2 regions of the Agromyces sp. NSFZ genome follow, and region 1 is predicted to be linked to the other one. Evidence: predicted binding sites of a transcription regulator. Region 1 holds the regulator's gene; the other holds the start of a gene.
What was found. Region 1 encodes HrcA, which represses chaperone genes, less so after heat shock. Its sites were predicted from a motif close to TTNGCACTCGNNNNNNNCGAGTGCNAA; they were not measured.
Positions count from the first base shown of each region.

Region 2: the regulator HrcA is predicted to act here: its motif matches at 7,012-7,038, upstream of groL (chaperonin GroEL).

Region 1 is NZ_CM149585.1:1,989,254-1,998,534, forward strand. Features, by position in the region: gene ACVFI9_RS09445 (sensor histidine kinase) at 1-61, opposite strand, end outside; gene lepA (translation elongation factor 4) at 154-2,010, shown strand; gene ACVFI9_RS09455 (DUF1990 family protein) at 2,063-2,695, shown strand; gene hemW (radical SAM family heme chaperone HemW) at 2,695-3,921, shown strand; gene ACVFI9_RS09465 (DUF4870 domain-containing protein) at 3,928-4,311, opposite strand; gene ACVFI9_RS09470 (DUF4870 domain-containing protein) at 4,430-4,822, opposite strand; gene hrcA (heat-inducible transcriptional repressor HrcA) at 5,011-6,033, shown strand; gene dnaJ (molecular chaperone DnaJ) at 6,088-7,188, shown strand; gene ACVFI9_RS09485 (16S rRNA (uracil(1498)-N(3))-methyltransferase) at 7,200-7,934, shown strand; gene ACVFI9_RS09490 (histidine triad nucleotide-binding protein) at 7,959-8,318, shown strand; gene ACVFI9_RS09495 (PhoH family protein) at 8,407-9,281, shown strand, end outside.
Region 2 is NZ_CM149585.1:3,118,282-3,127,562, reverse strand. Features, by position in the region: gene ACVFI9_RS14825 (ABC transporter ATP-binding protein) at 1-889, opposite strand, end outside; gene ACVFI9_RS14820 (DsbA family protein) at 1,139-2,074, shown strand; tRNA gene ACVFI9_RS14815 (tRNA-Thr) at 2,172-2,244, shown strand; gene ACVFI9_RS14810 (DMT family transporter) at 2,246-3,346, shown strand; gene ACVFI9_RS14805 (nitroreductase family protein) at 3,330-3,884, opposite strand; gene msrB (peptide-methionine (R)-S-oxide reductase MsrB) at 3,888-4,289, opposite strand; gene ACVFI9_RS14795 (DUF3263 domain-containing protein) at 4,477-4,773, shown strand; gene ACVFI9_RS14790 (LytR C-terminal domain-containing protein) at 4,801-5,346, shown strand; gene ACVFI9_RS14785 (cold-shock protein) at 5,557-5,757, shown strand; gene ACVFI9_RS14780 (DUF3048 domain-containing protein) at 5,897-6,937, shown strand; gene groL (chaperonin GroEL) at 7,084-8,706, shown strand; gene ACVFI9_RS14770 (hypothetical protein) at 8,920-9,281, shown strand, end outside.

The DNA of each region.
Region 1 (9,281 bases):
GGAAGACGGGGCGCAGGGCGGAGGGCGCCACGCGTGCGTCGGTGGCCTCGATCACGGTCATGGTGATTTCAGCGTAGCCTCAGGGTCGCCGCGAGACATCCGTCGAAAGTCGGCTCGCCGGTCGCGTCGGCAACTCATGGGAGAATCGTCGGGATGTCCCCACGAGCTGTCAATCCTCCGGTGCCCGCTGCCACCGACCCCGCGTTGATCCGCAACTTCTGCATCATCGCGCACATCGACCACGGCAAGTCGACGCTGGCCGACCGCATGCTCGGCATCACGGGCGTCGTGAGCGATCGCGACATGCGCGCCCAGTACCTCGACCGCATGGACATCGAGCGCGAGCGCGGCATCACGATCAAGAGCCAGGCCGTGCGCATGCCGTGGCAGGTCGGCGACACGTCGTACGCCCTCAACATGATCGACACGCCGGGCCACGTCGACTTCAGCTACGAGGTCTCGCGATCGCTCGCGGCGTGCGAGGGCGCCATCCTGCTGGTGGATGCCGCGCAAGGCATCGAGGCGCAGACGCTCGCGAACCTCTACCTCGCGCTCGAGAACGACCTCGAGATCATCCCCGTGCTGAACAAGATCGACCTGCCGGCGGCCGAGCCCGAGAAGTACGCGCGCGAACTCGCCGACCTCATCGGCGGCTCGCCCGACGACGTGCTGCGCGTGTCGGGCAAGACCGGCGTCGGCGTCGAGGAGCTCCTCGACCGCGTCGTCGAGCGCATCCCCGCCCCGGTGGGCGATGCGGATGCCCCGGCGCGGGCCATGATCTTCGACTCCGTGTACGACAGCTACCGCGGCGTGGTCACCTACGTGCGCATGGTCGACGGCAAGCTCAACCCGCGCGAGCGCATCCAGATGATGTCGACGCGGGCCACGCACGAGATCCTCGAGATCGGCGTGAGCGCCCCCGAGCCGAGCCCCACCAAGGGCCTCGGCGTCGGCGAGGTGGGGTACCTCATCACGGGCGTGAAGGACGTGCGCCAGTCGAAGGTCGGCGACACCATCACGACCGCGTCGAAGCCCGCCGCCGAGGCGCTGGCGGGCTACACCGAGCCACTGCCCATGGTGTTCTCGGGCCTCTACCCGATCGACGGCAGCGACTATCCCGAGCTGCGCGAGGCGCTCGACAAGCTGAAGCTCTCGGATGCCGCGCTGGTCTACGAACCCGAGACGTCGGTCGCCCTCGGCTTCGGATTCCGCTGCGGATTCCTCGGCCTGCTGCACCTCGAGATCGTCACCGAGCGACTGCGCCGCGAGTTCGACCTCGACATCATCGCCACGGCGCCGTCGGTGGTCTACGAGGTCACCACCGAAGACAAGAAGACGGTCACGGTCACGAACCCGAGCGAATTCCCGACGGGGGCGAAGATCGCCGAGGTACGCGAGCCCGTCGTCAAGGCCGCGATCCTCGCGCCGAAGGATTACGTGGGCACCATCATGGAGCTCTGCCAGTCCCGTCGCGGCACCCTGCTCGGCATGGAGTACCTCGGCGAAGACCGCGTGGAGATCCGCTACAACATGCCGCTCGGCGAGATCGTCTTCGACTTCTTCGACAACCTGAAGTCGAAGACCGCCGGCTACGCGTCGCTCGACTACGAGCCCGCGGGCGAGCAGGCCGCCGACCTCGTGAAGGTCGACATCCTGCTGCAGGGCGAGCAGGTCGACGCGTTCAGCGCCATCGTGCACCGCGACAAGGCGTACGCCTACGGCGTGCTCATGACCGGGCGACTGCGCGAGCTCATCCCGCGCCAGCAGTTCGAGGTGCCCATCCAGGCAGCCATCGGCGCACGCATCATCGCGCGCGAGTCGATCCGCGCGATGCGCAAGGACGTGCTCGCCAAGTGCTACGGCGGTGACATCACCCGCAAGCGCAAGCTCCTCGAGAAGCAGAAGGAGGGCAAGAAGCGCATGAAGATGGTGGGTCGCGTCGAGGTGCCCCAGGAGGCGTTCATCGCCGCGCTCTCGGGTGAGACCGAGAAGAAGGACGCCAAGAAGTAGCCGGACGCGGCGCTCCCGGGAGCCGGTCAGGCGACATCCGTAGAATGAACGGATGACCCGACGCAGCACGTTCACCGACCAGTCGGTCACGTACGGCGCCATCGGCGCGACGCTCGACCCCGACCTGCTGCGGTACCCGCCGGCCGGATTCCGGCCCGCGGAGGACTCGGTGCGCCTCGGCTCCGGCGAGGAGCGCTTCGCACGATCGGCCGAGGCGCTGATGACCTGGGGCATCCAGCGGGGCGCCGGCTTCGAGGTGACCGAGATCTCGCCCGGCACCGGCGCCCAGTACCCGGGCATCGTGTACGACGCCGACGGCACTCCGCTCGCCGAGCAGCCCGGTCTCCGCACGGAGGACCGTTTCGGCCCCGACGGCACGCCCTACATCGCCGCAGGCATGACCGCCACGCTCGTGCGCAAGGGGCGCATCCTCACCCATCGCACCCCGGTGCTCGTCGTCTACGTGATCGACGAGCCGAAGCGCGTCGGATTCGCCTACGGCACGACCGCCGAGGGTCCCGAGAGCGGCGAGGAGTCGTTCATCCTCGAGCACCGCGACGACGACGGCGTATGGCTCACCATCCGGTCGATGTTCGACACCCGCGGCGTCGCGCCGACGCAGCGCCGCAAGCGCCGCGAGCTCACCCGTACCGAGCTCCGCGCCCTGCATCCCGCCTACACCTGATGGCGTCGGCGCTCCCGCTCGGCGATCCGGCGCCGCTCGACGGGCTCCTCCCGCCGTCGGCCGCGTTCGGCGCCGACGAGCGCGCATTCGGCGTCTACGTGCACGTGCCGTTCTGCCGGGTGCGCTGCGGGTACTGCGACTTCAACACGTACACCGCGAGCGAGCTGCGCGGCGTCCGGCAGGTCGACTACGCCGACCATGCCATCGGCGAGCTGCGGATGTCGCGGCGCGTGCTCGAGGCATCCGGAGTCCCCGAACGCCTCGCCGAGACGGTCTTCTTCGGCGGCGGCACGCCGACGCTGCTGCCCGCAGACGACCTCGTGCGGATGCTTGCGACCGTGCGCGCCGAGTTCGGGCTCGCCCCCGGCGCCGAGGTGACCACCGAGGCGAACCCCGACTCGGTCGACGCGGAGTACCTCGCGACGCTCGCCGAAGGGGGGTTCACGCGCGTGTCCTTCGGCATGCAGTCGGCCGTGCCGCATGTGCTCGCCGCGCTCGACCGGACCCATGACCCCGAGCGCGTGCCGCTCGTCGTCGGCTGGGCGAGGGATACCGGTCTCGACGTGAGCCTCGACCTCATCTACGGCACGCCGGGGGAGTCGCTCGACGACTGGCGCCTGAGCGTCGAAGCCGCGATCGCCCAGCGCCCCGATCACCTGAGCGCCTACGCGCTCATCGTCGAGGACGGCACGAAGCTCGCCCGGCAGATCCGACGAGGAGAGCTCGCGCAGCCGAGCGATGATCTCGAGGCGGACATGTACGACCTGGCCGACGAACTGCTCGACGCGGCGGGGTACACGTGGTACGAGGTGAGCAACTGGGCCACGGCGGCCGAGCACCGATCACGACACAATCTCGGCTACTGGCGAGGCGACGACTGGTGGGGCGTCGGCCCGGGTGCGCACAGCCACGTGGGCGGGGTGCGCTGGTGGAACGCGAAGCATCCGTCGGCGTACGCCGACCGGGTGACCGCCGGTCACTCGCCCGCGGTGGGCCGCGAGGTGCTCGTCGCGTCGACGCGTGAGACCGAGCGGGTGCTGCTCGCCACGCGCATCCGCGAGGGACTGGACATCGCCTCCCTCGCGCCGAGCGGCCGTCGCGCCGTCGCCGGACTGATCGCCGATGGCATGGTGGACGCGAAAGCCGCCCTCGCCGGTGGGCTGACACTCACCAGGCGAGGGCGGCTGCTCGCGGACGCCGTGGTCAGGCGCCTGCTCGAGGACTGACGCCTCTCAGCTCACGAACTTGATCGTGAGCGGGTACGAGTACGGCTGGCCCTGGTTGGCCTTGATCGCGGCGATGATGCTGAAGATGATCACGATCACCCACACGGCGATGAGGATGAAGATGCCGATGATGACGAACGTCAGGATCGAGCCGACCACGTAGGCGATCGTCATCGTGATCTGGAAGTTCAGCGCCGTGGCGGTGTGCGCGCGCACGAACGGGCCCTTGTCCTTGAGGATCAGGTAGCCGATCAGCGCCGGGATGAAGCCGAAGAAGATGCCACCGATGTGGATCAGCGTCGACCACAGTTTCTCGTCGTTCGGGCTGAGCGCGGGGCTCTGCTCGTACGGGTTCTGCGGCGGCGGGGGCGGGGTGGGGGTGTCGGACATCAGATCTCCTCGTTCGGGCTCGTCCTCGCGGCGAGACTCATTTCGGTGTTCATGCTGGCACAGCGACGGCCGCCACGGGAGTAGGACGCCCCCACGGCGGGCGAAACTTACGTTCGGATTACTTGATGAGGCGGATCGCGAACGGGTAGCGGTAGTGCTTGCCGTCCTTGGCCTGGAGGAAGGCGATGATCGAGAAGACCACGCCGAGGATCCACACGACCCACGACAGGAAGGCGCCGATCACCACGATCATGAGGATCGCCGCGATCACGTAGCCGAAGACCAGGGTGACCTGGAAGTTCAGGGCCTCCTTCGCCTCGGTGTTCGTGAACGTGCCGCGGTCCTTGAAGACGAGCCAGATGATCAGGGCCGGGATGAAGCCGAGGATGCCGCCGAGGTGGGCGAACGAGCCCCACTGGATGTCCTGCTCGGGCGACAGGGGTGCGGCCGCGGCGGGCTGCGGCGACGGTGCGGCGTTGGGATCGGACGCAGGGAGGTTCGGGTCGGTCATGGCATGCCTTTCAGGGGGTTCACGGTGGAGCCGCGTGGGCGCGACGGGGGATGATCGCTGCTGGGACCCGCGGAGTACCCATACGGTATCGCCGCGTGGCGAGCGGTGGCAACGGCCTCTTTTGAAGGATGTCGCGGTAGTATTGGCAGTCGGATACAGGGAGTGCTAAGCGAGAGGAAGCGAGGGTCATGGTCTCCGAACGCAGCCTCGCCGTGCTCCGCGCGATCGTGCAGGACTACGTCGCCTCCCGGGAGCCCGTCGGCTCGAAGACGATCGTCGAGCGGCACGCCTTCGGCGTGTCGGCCGCCACGATCCGCAACGACATGGCGCTCCTCGAGGAGGAGGAGCTCATCGCGGCTCCGCACACCTCCTCCGGTCGCATCCCCACCGACAAGGGCTACCGGGTCTTCGTCGACCAGCTCACCGAGATCCGTCCGCTGACCTCCGCGCAGCGACAGGCCATCGAGACCTTCCTCGGCGAATCGAGCGACCTCGACGAACTGCTCGCGCGCACCGTGCGCCTCGTGTCGCAGCTCACCAAGCAGCTCGCCGTCGTGCAGTATCCGAGCTTCGCGAGTGCCCGCGTGCGGCACGTCGAGCTCGTCTCGATCTCGCCGACGCGGGTGCTGTGCATCCTCATCGCCGATTCCGGGCAGGTCGAACAGCGCCTCGCCGAGGTGGAGCACCCCGTCGATGACGAGACCCTCGCCGACCTTCGCGCGCGGCTCAACGGCGCGGCCGGGGGCCGCACGATGGCGGATGCCGCGGAGGCGCTGTCAGGCGAGATCGAGAGCGTCGACCGCCGCCACGCCGAGGTGCTGCACACGCTCGCCGCGACCCTGGCCGACCAGGCGCGCATGCAGCGCCCCGACCGGCTCGTGGTGGCCGGGGCCGCGAACCTCGTGGCCACCGAGCAGGACTTCCCCGGCTCCATCCTCAGTGTCATCGAGGCGATCGAGGAGCAGGTGGTGCTGCTGCGCCTCTTCGGCGAGATGGCCACCGACGAGCACTCCGTGGTCGTGCGCATCGGACGCGAGAACGCGCCGTTCGGCCTCGGCGAGACCTCGGTCGTGTCGAGTGCGTTCGAGATCCCGGGGCGCGACGTCTCCCGACTCGGCATCGTGGGCCCGACCCGCATGGACTACTCCAACAGCATGGCGGCCGTTCGCGCCGTCGCCCGCTATCTCTCCCGCACGCTCGGCGAGAGCTGATCCGCCGCCCGTCGTTCCGACCGGCATCCGGCAATCGAAAGGACAAGCCCCTCCGTGGCCGACCATTACGAGGTCCTCGGCGTCTCGCGCGACGCCACCCCCGATGAGATCAAGAAGGCGTACCGACGTCTCGCCCGAGAGCTTCACCCCGACGTGAACCCCGGCGCCGAGGCATCCGAGCGCTTCAAGGAGGTCACTCACGCCTACGACGTGCTGAGCGATCCGAAGCAACGCCAGCAGTACGACCTGGGCGGCCGCGGCGGCGGCTTCGGCGATCAGGGCTTCGGCGGGTTCGGCGACATCTTCGAGACGTTCTTCGGCGCGGGGCAGGCGAGCCGCGGCCCCCGGTCGCGACGCGAGCGCGGCCAGGACGCGCTCATCCGCGTCGAGGTCGGCCTCGACGAGGTCATCTTCGGCACGCATCGCGACATCGACGTCGACACGGCCGTCATCTGCGAGACGTGTCACGGCTCCTGCTGCCAGCCCGGCACGTCGCCCGTCACCTGCGACATCTGCGGCGGAACCGGCTCGATCCAGCGTTCGGTGCGTTCGCTCCTCGGCAACGTCATGACGTCGAGCCCCTGCGGCACGTGCCGCGGGTACGGCACCATCATCGCGACGCCGTGCGTCACCTGCCAGGGGCAGGGTCGCGTGCGCGCGCGGCGCACGGTGCCCGTCGACATCCCGGCCGGCGTCGACACGGGCGTGCGGCTGCAGATGCCCGGCTCGGGCGAGGCGGGTCCGGCCGGTGGCCCGAACGGCGACCTGTACCTCGAGATCAAGGTGCGGGGCCACGAGGTCTTCAGCCGCAACGGCGACGACCTGCTCTGCACCCTCGAGGTCGCGATGACCGATGCGATCCTCGGCACGAACACGACGGTGAAGGCGCTCGACGGCGACGTCGACGTCGAGCTCCGGCCCGGCCTGCAGAGCGGCGAGATCCTCACCGTCAAGGACCGCGGGGTCACGAGGCTCCGCGGCGCCGGCCGCGGCGACCTGAAGATCGGCGTGCAGGTCGTCACGCCCACGAAGCTCTCCTCGAAGGAGCGCGACCTCATCCACCAGTTCGCATCATCGAAGAAGGCGCCGGCGCCGCAGCTCAGCCACTTCCAGCAGGGTCTGTTCGCGCGGCTCCGCGACCGCTTCCTGGGCTGACGGATGTCGCGGTGAGCCACCTCTACCTCGACGAGTCGCTCGACCTCGCCGGCGTCGCGCCGGGTGACGCGGTCGCGCTGACCGGTGATGAGGCGCGGCACGCGGTCACCGTCGCCCGCGTGCGAGCCGGGGAGCGCATCGCCATCGGCGACGGCCGGGGCACCGTGGTGCACGGCGTCGTCGCATCGACCGATGCCCGCGAGCTCGTGCTCGAGGCCGACGAGATCCTCGTCGAGGAGGCGCCGGCGACGCGCATCACGCTCGTGCAGGCGTTGGCCAAGGGTGATCGCGACGAGCTCGCCGTGCAGGCCGCCACCGAGCTCGGCGTCGACGCGGTCGTGCCGTGGGCGGCCGCCCGGTCGGTGTCGCGCTGGGAGGGCCCGAAGGCCGAGAAGGGGCGACTGCGCTGGGCCGCCATCGTGCGCGAGGCGGTCAAGCAGTCGATCCGCTCGCGCGTGCCCGAGGTGCTGCCGGTGACCACCACCGCCGAACTCGCCGGCCGGCTCGGCGACGCGCGGATGCTCCTGCTCGAGCCCACCGCGACGGCGGCCCTCACCGACCTCCGACCCGACGGCCGCGACCTCGCGCTCGTCGTCGGCCCCGAAGGCGGCATCGCGCCCGCCGAGCTCGAGCGGCTCGTCGCCGCAGGCGCCGAACCCGTGCGGCTCGGGGCATCCGTGCTGCGCACCTCGACCGCCGGGCCGGCCGCCATCGCGGTGCTCAACGTCGCGCTCGGGCGGTGGTGAGGCATCCGTCGCTACGATGGGAGGATGACCGCTTCGCGCACCGGGCCGACCCTGTTCGAGCGTATCGCCGCCCGCGAGATCCCCGCGCGATTCGTCGCCGAGACCGATCGGGTGATGGCGTTCCACGACATCGCACCCAAGGCGCCGGTGCACGTGGTGGTCGCACCGAAGAGCGGTGAGTACCGCAACGTCGTCGAACTCGCTGCCGGCGACCCGAGCCTGCTCGCCGAGCTGGTGCAGGTGGCCCAGGAGGTCGCGGCGAGGCTCGCCGACGGCGACTTCCGACTGGTGTTCAACACGGGCCCCGGCGGCGGACAGACGGTGTTCCATGTGCACGCCCACGTGCTCGCGGGCGGCCTCGAGGAGGCGTCGCTTGCCGGCTGACCCGCAGGATTCCGAGGCCCAGACGGGGCCCGCAGCGCCGCGGCAGGTTCGCGACGATGAGGACCGGCTCCACATCGACGGCATCGCCATGGTACGGCTCCTCGGACCGCAGGACCGCCTGCTCTCGTCGATCGAACGCGAGTATCCCGGCGTCGAGGTGCACGTGCGCGGCAACGAGATCGCCATCCGCGGCGAGACCGAGGAGCGACTGCGCGTCCGCCGCCTCATCGAAGAACTCCTGGAGCTCGTGCGCAGCGGCCAGGACCCCACACCGACCGAAGTGAGGAGCTCCGCCCGGATGCTCGAAGCCGACCCCAACTCCAAGCCCAGCGAGATGCTCGGGCAGGTCATCGTCTCGGCACGCGGCAAGACGATCCGACCGAAGACCGAGGGCCAGCGGCAGTACGTCGATGCGATCGACGAGAACACGATCGTGTTCGGCATCGGCCCCGCCGGTACGGGCAAGACCTACCTCGCCATGGCGAAGGCCGTGCAGGCGCTGCAGCGCAAGGAGGTGAACCGCATCATCCTCACGCGTCCCGCCGTCGAGGCGGGGGAGCGGCTCGGCTTCCTGCCCGGCACCCTCACCGAGAAGATCGACCCCTACCTGCGGCCGCTCTACGACGCCCTCAACGAGATGATGGACCCCGAGCTCGTGCCGAGGCTGCTCGCCTCGGGCACCGTCGAGGTCGCGCCGCTCGCCTACATGCGAGGCCGCACCCTCAACGACTCGTTCGTCGTGCTCGACGAGGCCCAGAACACCACGCCGGAGCAGATGAAGATGTTCCTCACCCGCCTCGGGTTCGGCTCGAAGATGGTCGTCACCGGCGACATCACCCAGGTCGACCTGCCCGGCGGCTCGAGCGGGCTCCGCATCGTGACGCGCATCCTCGAGCACCTCGACGACATCCACTTCGCTCGCTTGACCAGCGATGACGTGGTGCGGCACACGCTCGTGAGCCG
Region 2 (9,281 bases), 1.1 Mb from region 1:
CCGCGAGTCCCTCGCCCTCGTTCGGCGACACCACGATGTCCTCGGGGCGCACGCCGATGGTGGCGATCGTGCTGCCCTCGGCGTCGGCGAGGATCTCACGGTCGATCGGCACGGTCGCGGTGCCGAACTTCACCCCGCCCTCGACGAGGTCGGCGTGGAAGAGGTTCATGGCCGGCGAGCCGATGAAGCCTGCGACGAAGACGTTGTTCGGCTTCTCGTAGAGGTCGCGCGGCGTGCCCACCTGCTGCAGCACGCCGTCCTTCAGCACCGCGATGCGGTCGCCCATGGTGAGGGCCTCGGTCTGGTCGTGCGTGACGTAGACGGTCGTGACGCCGAGGCGACGCTGCAGCGAGGCGATCTGGGTACGGGTCTGCACGCGCAGCTTCGCGTCGAGGTTCGACAGCGGCTCGTCCATGAGGAACACCTGCGGCTGGCGCACGATCGCGCGACCCATGGCGACGCGCTGCCGCTGGCCGCCCGAGAGTGCCTTCGGCTTGCGGCTGAGGTAGGGCTCGAGGTCGAGCAGCTTCGCGGCCTCGAGGACGCGCGCGGCGCGCTCGTCCTTGCCGACGCCCGCGATCTTGAGCGCGAAGCCCATGTTCTCGGCAACGGTCATGTGGGGGTACAGCGCGTAGTTCTGGAAGACCATGGCGATGTCGCGGTCCTTCGGGGGCACGTCGGTGACGTTGCGGTCGCCGATGAAGATGTTGCCCTCGTTGACCTCCTCGAGACCCGCCAGCATGCGGAGCGACGTGGACTTGCCGCAACCGGAGGGGCCGACCAGGACGAGGAACTCGCCGTCGGCGATCTCGAGGTCGAGCTTGTCGACGGCGGGACGGGTGCCACCTGGGTACAGACGGGTGGCCTTGTCGAACGTGACTGATGCCATGATCGTGCTTCTCCTTCACCGGCAGGTACGTGCCGGACGATCCGTAGTGAATGGGAATACGTCGACTTCGGCGGCGACGCCCCCTCAGTATGCCACGCACGTGAGCGACCACACGACGCAATGGACTCACATGCCCGTCGCAGGACGCACACGGCCTCGCCTTGGGTGATTCCCAGACACGCTTCCTACTATCGTGGGTGCGTTCGTGTGCATACGCGCGCGCCCACACAGCGACCGGAGTGACCATCGATGACCTACGGCGGTTCGAACCAGCCACGCCCCTCCCGCAATGAGCGTCGGGAGGCGGCACGCGAGAAGGCCCGCATCCTGCGCGAGGAGCAGAAGAAGCGGGAACGCCGCAAGAAGTACCTGATCCAGGGCGGGGTCATCGTGGCGGTGCTCGCGATCGCGGCGATCGTCGTGACGCTCATCGTGCAGAGCACCCGCCCCGAGGGTCCCGGTCCCCGGAACATGGCGAGCGACGGCATCCTTCTGACGGCGTCGGAGGACGGCGGCATCACGGCGGTCGAGACGGCGGCGCTCGCCGCGAACGAGTCCCCGACGCCGACCGAGCCCGACGACAGCGGCACGGTGGCGAACATCGTGATCTACGTCGACTACCTGTGCCCGTTCTGCGGTCAGTTCGAGGCGACGAATTCCGAGTCGATCCGCACCATGGTCGAGGAGGGCGCGGCGACGCTCGAGGTGCACCCGGTGGCGATCCTCACGAACAAGTCCGCGGGCACGCAGTACTCGCTTCGTGCCGCGAACGCGGCCGCATGCGTCGCCGACACCTCGCCCGACTCGTTCTTCGACTTCAACGCGCTCCTGTTCCAGAACCAACCTGAAGAGGGCACGGCAGGACTCACCAACGACGAGCTCAAAGAGCTCGCCGGTGAAGCCGGAGTGTCCGACCGGGCCGAAGTGGAGAAGTGCATCGACGACGTGCAGTTCAAGGCCTGGGTGCAGGATGCCACGAACCGCGCGCTGACCCAGCCGGTGCCGAACTCCGACCTGCCGTCGATCACCGGCACGCCGACCGTGCTCGTGAACGGTCAGCAGTACGCCGGCTCGCTCGACGACCCGGCTGAGTTCCAGTCGTTCGTCCTGCAGGCCACGAGCGCGACCTTCAACGACTCGTCGACGCCGACCCCGACCCCGACGCCGACGCCGCCCGCGCAGTAGCGGCATCCGATCGATGACGAAGACCCGGCGCCGATCGCCGGGTCTTCGTCGGGTCGGTAGGATGTTCGCGAGGTCGACCCAGAGGTCGACACCTCAGGCCGGCTTGGCGCAATTGGTAGCGCACCGCTCTTGTAAAGCGGTGGTTGCGGGTTCGAGTCCCGCAGCCGGCTCTTGACTGAGCACCGCGAGACGGATGCCGCGGCCGCGGCGAACCCGGTGCACCAGGGCGAGGCGTCCGCTCCGGGTGCCGCGTCGCCGCATCGTCACGCCCACGCGGAGGCGTCCCGGTTGCCGATGTGGCTCGCCATCGTCTTCGCCCTCGGGTGCGGTGCGCTCACCGCCCTGCAATCGCGGATCAACGGCGAGCTCGCCGCCGCCATCGACGATGCGTACACAGCGGCGGTCATCTCGTTCGGCAGCGGACTCGCGATCCTGCTCGTCGCGCTCGCGGTGTGGCGGCCGGGGCGACGCGGGCTGGCCTCCATCTCGGTGGGCCTCCGGGATCGCACGCTGCCCTGGTGGATGCTGCTCGGCGGCCTCGCCGGCGCGTGGTTCGTGCTCACGCAGGGGTTCTCGGTGGGCGTGGTCGGCGTCGCCCTCTTCACCGTGGCGATCGTGGCAGGCCAGACGCTCGGCGGCATCGTGTTCGATCTCGTCGGACTCGGGCCGGGCGGGCGGCGGCCCGTGACGGTGACCCGGGTGGCCGGCGCCGTGCTCGCGCTCGCGGCGATCGTCTGGGCGGTCTGGGCACAGCTCGAGCGCGACGTGCCGGCACTCGTCATGTTCCTGCCCTTCCTCGCGGGGATCGGCGGGGCCTGGCAGCAGGCCGTCAACGGCCGGGTGCGTGGCGTGGCGTCGAGCGCGCTCACGGCGACCGTCGTCAACTTCGCGGTGGGCAGCGCCGCCCTGGTCGTGGCGATGCTCGTGCACGCGCTCTCGGCGGGCTGGCCCGACGCCCTGCCGGGCGACGCGTGGTTGTACACGGGCGGGGCGATCGGATGCATCTTCATCGCCGGTCAGGCCGTGCTCGTGCGCATCGTGGGGGTCCTCGTGCTCGCGCTCTGCGGCGTGGCCGGCCAGCTCGCCGCCGCCCTCTCGCTGGACCTGCTGGTGCCGACCGCCGGGCGCGGCGTCGATGTGGCGACGATCGGCGGCACGGCGCTCGCCCTCGTCGCGGTCGTGATCGCGAGCGTGCGCTGGTCGCGCCACATGCACGCGGCGCCGGAGCCGCGTGGAAGCTCCGGTGGCGCGGGGGTCAGTCGAGCGTCATGAGACGCGACGCCGCGACGTGCTCGGCTCGGCGTTCCCCGCGGCCCCCGACGGGCGTCCCGCCGACGTAGAGCCAGCCCAGCAGTCGCTCATTCGGCGCCAGCCCGTGCATCTCGGCGACGAGCGGATGCCGCGTGTGCGGGCCCGAGCGCCACATCACGCCCCACCCGGCCTCATCGAGGAGCAGGCTGAGCACGTGCGCGACGCCGGCCGCGGAGGCCTCCTGCTCCCATTCGGGGACCTTCGGATGCCCCGGCGTGACCACCGCGACCACCGCGATCAGGAGCGGCGCCCGGAGCGGCTTCGCCGCCAGCTTCGCCGCGGCGTCGCCTTCGGCGCCGGCGGCGCGGGCGAGCGCGTGTCCGAGGCGCTCACGGGCCGGTCCCCGGAGCGCGATCAGGCGCCAGGGGCGGAGCGAGGCGTGGTCGGCCACGCGCGCAGCACCCTCGAGGAGGGCCATGAGCGTCTGGTCGTCGGGCGCGGCATCCGTCACCTTCGGCGACGATCGCCGTGCGAGCGCCGCCTGGAGCGCCGAGCCCACCCGTCAGGACTCCGCGTTGAACCCGAGCGCGAGCGAGTTCATGCAGTACCGGTCGCCCGTCGGGGTGCCGAAGCCGTCGGGGAAGACGTGGCCGAGGTGGGAGCCGCACGCGGCGCATCGCACCTCGGTGCGCACCATGCCGAGCGACGTGTCCTCGATGAGCTCCACGGCCTCGGGTCGCACCGACTCGTAGAAGCTCGGCCACCCGCACCCCGAGTCGAACTTCGTGCCGCTCTTGAACAGCTCGGCGTCGCAGGCGGCGCAGGTGTAGACGCCGGCGCGCTCCTCGTCGAGGAGCTCCCCGGACCACGGGCGCTCGGTCGCCGCCTCGCGGAGCACGGCGTACTGCTCGGGCTCGAGTTCGGCGCGCCATTCCTCGTCGGTCTTGTTCACGCGATACGCCATGAGCGCTCCTTCCCTTCCGTCCGCCGTGGTGTCCCACCATGGTCGCAGGTCTTCACCCTCTGCATGCAACGTGTGACGCCATGCCGCTGTTCCATGACGTCGCACACGCCGCGACGCTCGGCTTGCTCATGGCTTCGAGTCCCTAGGATGTGCTGCAGGCGGAGACCCGCCGCAGACGGGAGGATGCATGAGCGCCGAGCCGATGCCCGCCCGCGACGACGACAGCGCCCTCGACGAGCGTGCGGTGCACATCCTCGAGTTCGAGGCGAAGGCGTGGCAGCATCCGGGTCTGAAGGCCGAGGCCATCCGCGACGAGTTCGGCATCTCCGCCGCCCGGTACTATCGGATCCTCGGCGAACTCATCGATTCCCCTGCAGCCCTCCGCTTCGATCCCATGCTGGTCAAGCGCTTGCAGCGGATGCGCGAGGCGCGTGCGGCGACGCGCGCGCGTCGCTCCCTCTCGATCGGCCGAGCGCTCGACTGAGCGCGGCCCCGACCCCCGACTGGACCTATGGCGCAGAAGTTCCCCCGCGACCGATTCGATTCCATTCCGCACGGCATCGAACGGGTCGGCGCGCACCGGGCACCCGTTCGACGCGGCGCGCGCTGGATCGCGTTCGGGTGGGCGGCACTGGCCACGGTCGTGCTCGTGGCGATCGGCATCGGATCGGTGATCGTGCTGAACGACCGCCTGGACTTCGGCGACACCGGCGCGGCGGCGACCCCGACACCCACCCCGGTCGCGGCGACCCCGACCATCGCGCCCGACATCCCGGTGACGGTGCTCAACGGCACGACGACCTCCGGGCTGGCGGCGCGCGCGGGCGAGACGCTCACGGCCTCCGGCATCCCGGTGGGCACGACCGCCAATGCGAGCACCAGCGACCTCACCGAGACCGTGGTCTACTACGCGACGCCCGAGCTCGAGGGTGCGGCCCGCGGCGTGGCGCAGGCGGTGGCCGAGGCCGACGTGCGGCTCTCCGAGCAGTTCGCGCAGATCGGCACGCCACTCGTTCTCGTGGTGGGTTCCGACTACGCGGCGGCCACCGGCGGTTGATCGTCGCCGAATCGTTGCCATTCTGCGACCATTTCGTGCGTTCTCGCTCTTGTGCCGCAGCAACGCGTCGTTGTTATCTGGGGGTTGGTCGCTCGATCCCGTGCGGAACGCCCGGCGCCGTCCCCGGTGCCCCGTCAGCACGATCCGAGGGGGCCCGGTACAGGCGACAGGCACGTGCTGATCTGCACAACGGCAACATGGGAGCAACGCATGGCGAACGGAACCGTCAAGTGGTTCAACGCTGAAAAGGGTTACGGGTTCATCACGGTCGATGGCGGCCAGGACGTGTTCGTCCACTACTCCGCCATCGACATGGCGGGATACAAGGTGCTCGAAGAGGGCCAGCAGGTCGTCTTCGAGGTCGGCACCGGTTCGAAGGGTCCGCAGGCGGAGGCCGTCCGGCCCGCCTGAGCCCGCGTGCTCGAGCGGGTCTCCGGTACGCCGGCGGCGCGTTCGCCGTTCGGTCCACCATGCGCCGACACCTGAGGCGATCGGATGCCCCGACGGCGCGCCGATGGCGCGCGCGCGAATCGCGTCGTACCATGACGCCATGGGGGGCAGGGCCGGATCGGCTCGTGCGTGGGGGGTGCCGCTTGCGGTCGTGGCATCCGCATTGCTGCTGTCCGCCTGCGCGGAGGCGCCGGTCGATCTCCTGCCGTCGCCGAAGCCGACGCGGCCCGTCGGCGACGGGGCCCCGGCAGCGATGGCGTTCGCGCCGTTGCGCGGCACGCCCGCGGATACGGCGGGACTGCGGCATCCGTCACTCGCCGTGAAGATCGACAACCACCCCGATGCGCGGCCGCAGATCGCCCTGAACCGCAGCGACATCGTGTTCGAGGAACTGGTGGAGGGCGGCCTGACGCGCTACCTCGCGGTCTGGCATTCGGACGTGCCGGAGGCCGTGGGTCCGGTGCGATCCATCCGGCCGATGGATCCGGCCATCGCCTCGCCGCTCGGCGGCGTCATCGCCTATTCGGGCGGTCAGGAGTACTTCGTCGACCTCATGAAGTCGACGTCCCTCGTGAACCTCGTGTTCGACGAGGACGACACGGGGCTTTTCGAGCGGGCCGACGACCGGCCCGGACCGCATGACGTGATCCTCGACGCGATGGAGGCGATCGACCGCAACGCCGCCCTGCCGCCGCCGCCCGTGCAGTTCGCCTACGGAAGCGCCGACCCGCTCGCCTCGCCTGCATCGGCGGCGGTCTCGACGGCGCACGTGGAGCTCACGTTCTCGGAGGGTGGGTCGCGGTCGTGGGACTTCGACCCGGGCACGTCCGGGTGGCTTCGATCGCAGGAGGGCGAACCAGACCTCGAGGCATCGGGCGAGCGTGTGCGCGCGACGAACCTGGTCACCCTGCGCGTCGGTATCGTGTGGCCGTTCGGGGAGGTGCCGCTCACGGTCCTGGTCGGCTCGGGTGAGGCGTGGGTCTCGGTGGCCGGGAGGACGGCGCACGGCACGTGGTCGAAGGACGCCGAGGCATCGCCCCTCGCGCTCACCGCCGACGACGGCAGCGTGCTGCGCCTCGCCCCGGGCAACACGTGGGTGGAGCTCGTGCCGAACGAGGGCGCGGTCGCGTTCGGTCCCTGACGCGGTCGGCGGCGGCGCGGTGCTGGGGCATCCGACCTCGCTTGCACTCGTGCCGGTAGAGTGCCAGAATCGTCTTAGCACTCACTCGTTTTGAGTGCTAAACCAACGAATCTTTGAAGACGTCCGGGAAAGGACGAGAAACACACATGGCAAAGATCATTGCTTTCGACGAGGAGGCCCGCCGCGGCCTCGAGCGTGGCCTCAACCAGCTCGCCGACGCCGTGAAGGTGACCCTCGGCCCGCGCGGTCGCAACGTCGTGCTCGAGAAGAAGTGGGGCGCCCCCACGATCACGAACGACGGCGTCTCGATCGCCAAGGAGATCGAGCTCGACGACCCGTACGAGAAGATCGGCGCGGAGCTCGTCAAGGAGGTCGCGAAGAAGACCGACGACGTCGCCGGTGACGGCACCACCACGTCGGTCGTGCTCGCCCAGGCGCTCGTGCGCGAGGGCCTCCGCAACGTCGCCGCCGGCGCCGACCCCATCTCGCTGAAGCGCGGCATCGAGAAGGCCGTCTCGGCCGTCTCGGCGGAGCTGCTCTCGGCCGCCAAGGAGATCGAGACCAAGGAGGAGATCGCCGCGACCGCTTCGATCTCCGCTGCCGACGAGCAGATCGGTGCGATCATCGCCGAGGCGATCGACAAGGTCGGCAAGGAGGGCGTCGTCACCGTCGAGGAGTCGAACACCTTCGGCACCGAGCTCGAGCTCACCGAGGGCATGCGCTTCGACAAGGGCTACCTGTCGGCGTACTTCGTCACGGACCCCGAGCGCCAGGAGGCGGTCTTCGAGGACCCGTACATCCTCATCGTCAACTCCAAGGTCTCGAACATCAAGGACCTGCTCCCCATCGTCGACAAGGTGATCCAGACGGGCAAGCAACTCCTGATCATCGCCGAGGACGTCGACGGCGAGGCGCTCGCGACGCTCATCGTCAACAAGATCCGCGGCATCTTCAAGTCGGTCGCCGTCAAGGCTCCCGGCTTCGGCGACCGTCGCAAGGCGCAGCTGCAGGACATCGCGATCCTCACCGGCGGCCAGGTCATCTCCGAGGAGGTCGGCCTCAAGCTCGAGAACGTCACCCTCGACCTGCTCGGCCAGGCTCGCAAGGTCGTCATCACCAAGGACGAGACGACCATCGTCGAGGGCGCGGGCGACCCCGAGGCCATCGCCGGTCGCGTCGCGCAGATCCGTGCCGAGATCGAGAACACCGACTCGGACTACGACCGTGAGAAGCTCCAGGAGCGCCTCGCCAAGCTCGCCGGCGGCGTCGCCGTCATCAAGGCGGGTGCGGCCACCGAGGTCGAGCTCAAGGAGCGCAAGCACCGCATCGAGGACGCCGTTCGCAACGCGAAGGCCGCCGTCGAGGAGGGCATCGTCGCCGGTGGTGGCGTCGCCCTCATCCAGGCCGGTGCGAAGGCGTTCGCGACCCTCGAGCTCTCGGGCGACGAGGCGACCGGCGCCAACATCGTGAAGGTCGCCATCGAGGCGCCGCTCAAGCAGATCGCCCTCAACGCGGGCCTCGAGCCGGGCGTCGTCGCGAACAAGGTGTCCGAGCTCCCCGCGGGCCACGGCCTCAACGCCGCGACCGGCGAGTACGGCGACCTCATCGCCCAGGGCATCATCGACCCGGCGAAGGTCACGCGTTCGGCGCTGCAGAACGCCGCGTCGATCGCCGGCCTCTTCCTCACGACCGAGGCCGTCGTCGCCGACAAGCCCGAGAAGGTCGCGGCTCCGGCCGGCGGCGACATGGGCGGCGGTATGGACTTCTAGTCCCACCTCACCACGCGCGAAGGGCGCCTCCTCCGGGAGGCGCCCTTCGTCGTCGATGCGTGCGCGAGCTCCGCCGCTCCCGACACGCCTCAGCGCCACTTCTGCGCCCGCTGCGCCACCACTGATGGCGCGCGCGACGTGCGACTGGCGCAGCGGGGCAGGCGGGCGGCAGCGCGGTCAGGGCGGCGGCGGATCGCCGGTATGGTTCTCGATGTGCCCCCGAACCGCGCTGCGTTCCAGGCGACCCTGCTCGCGTTGCCTCTCGTGATCATGGTCGCGCTCAGCGGATGTGCAGGCCCGAGCGCCACCCCGTCCGACACCCCGCACCCCGTATCGCCGAGTCCGTCGGAGCCGGCGGCCGACCCGGGTCCTCAACCCCGCATCGACGCCGACTGCGAGCGCCTCGTCGACCTCGGAGCACTGCAGGCGCTCGTGGGAACCCCCGGAGCGACATTGTCGCCGGTGCCGCGGTCGGCGTCGAACCCCGACGAGGCATCCGTGCTGCAACTGGGTGGTCTCGAGTGCGGGTGGACGAACGGGCTTGCCGGATCGTACTGGACCGGTCCGGATCCCGC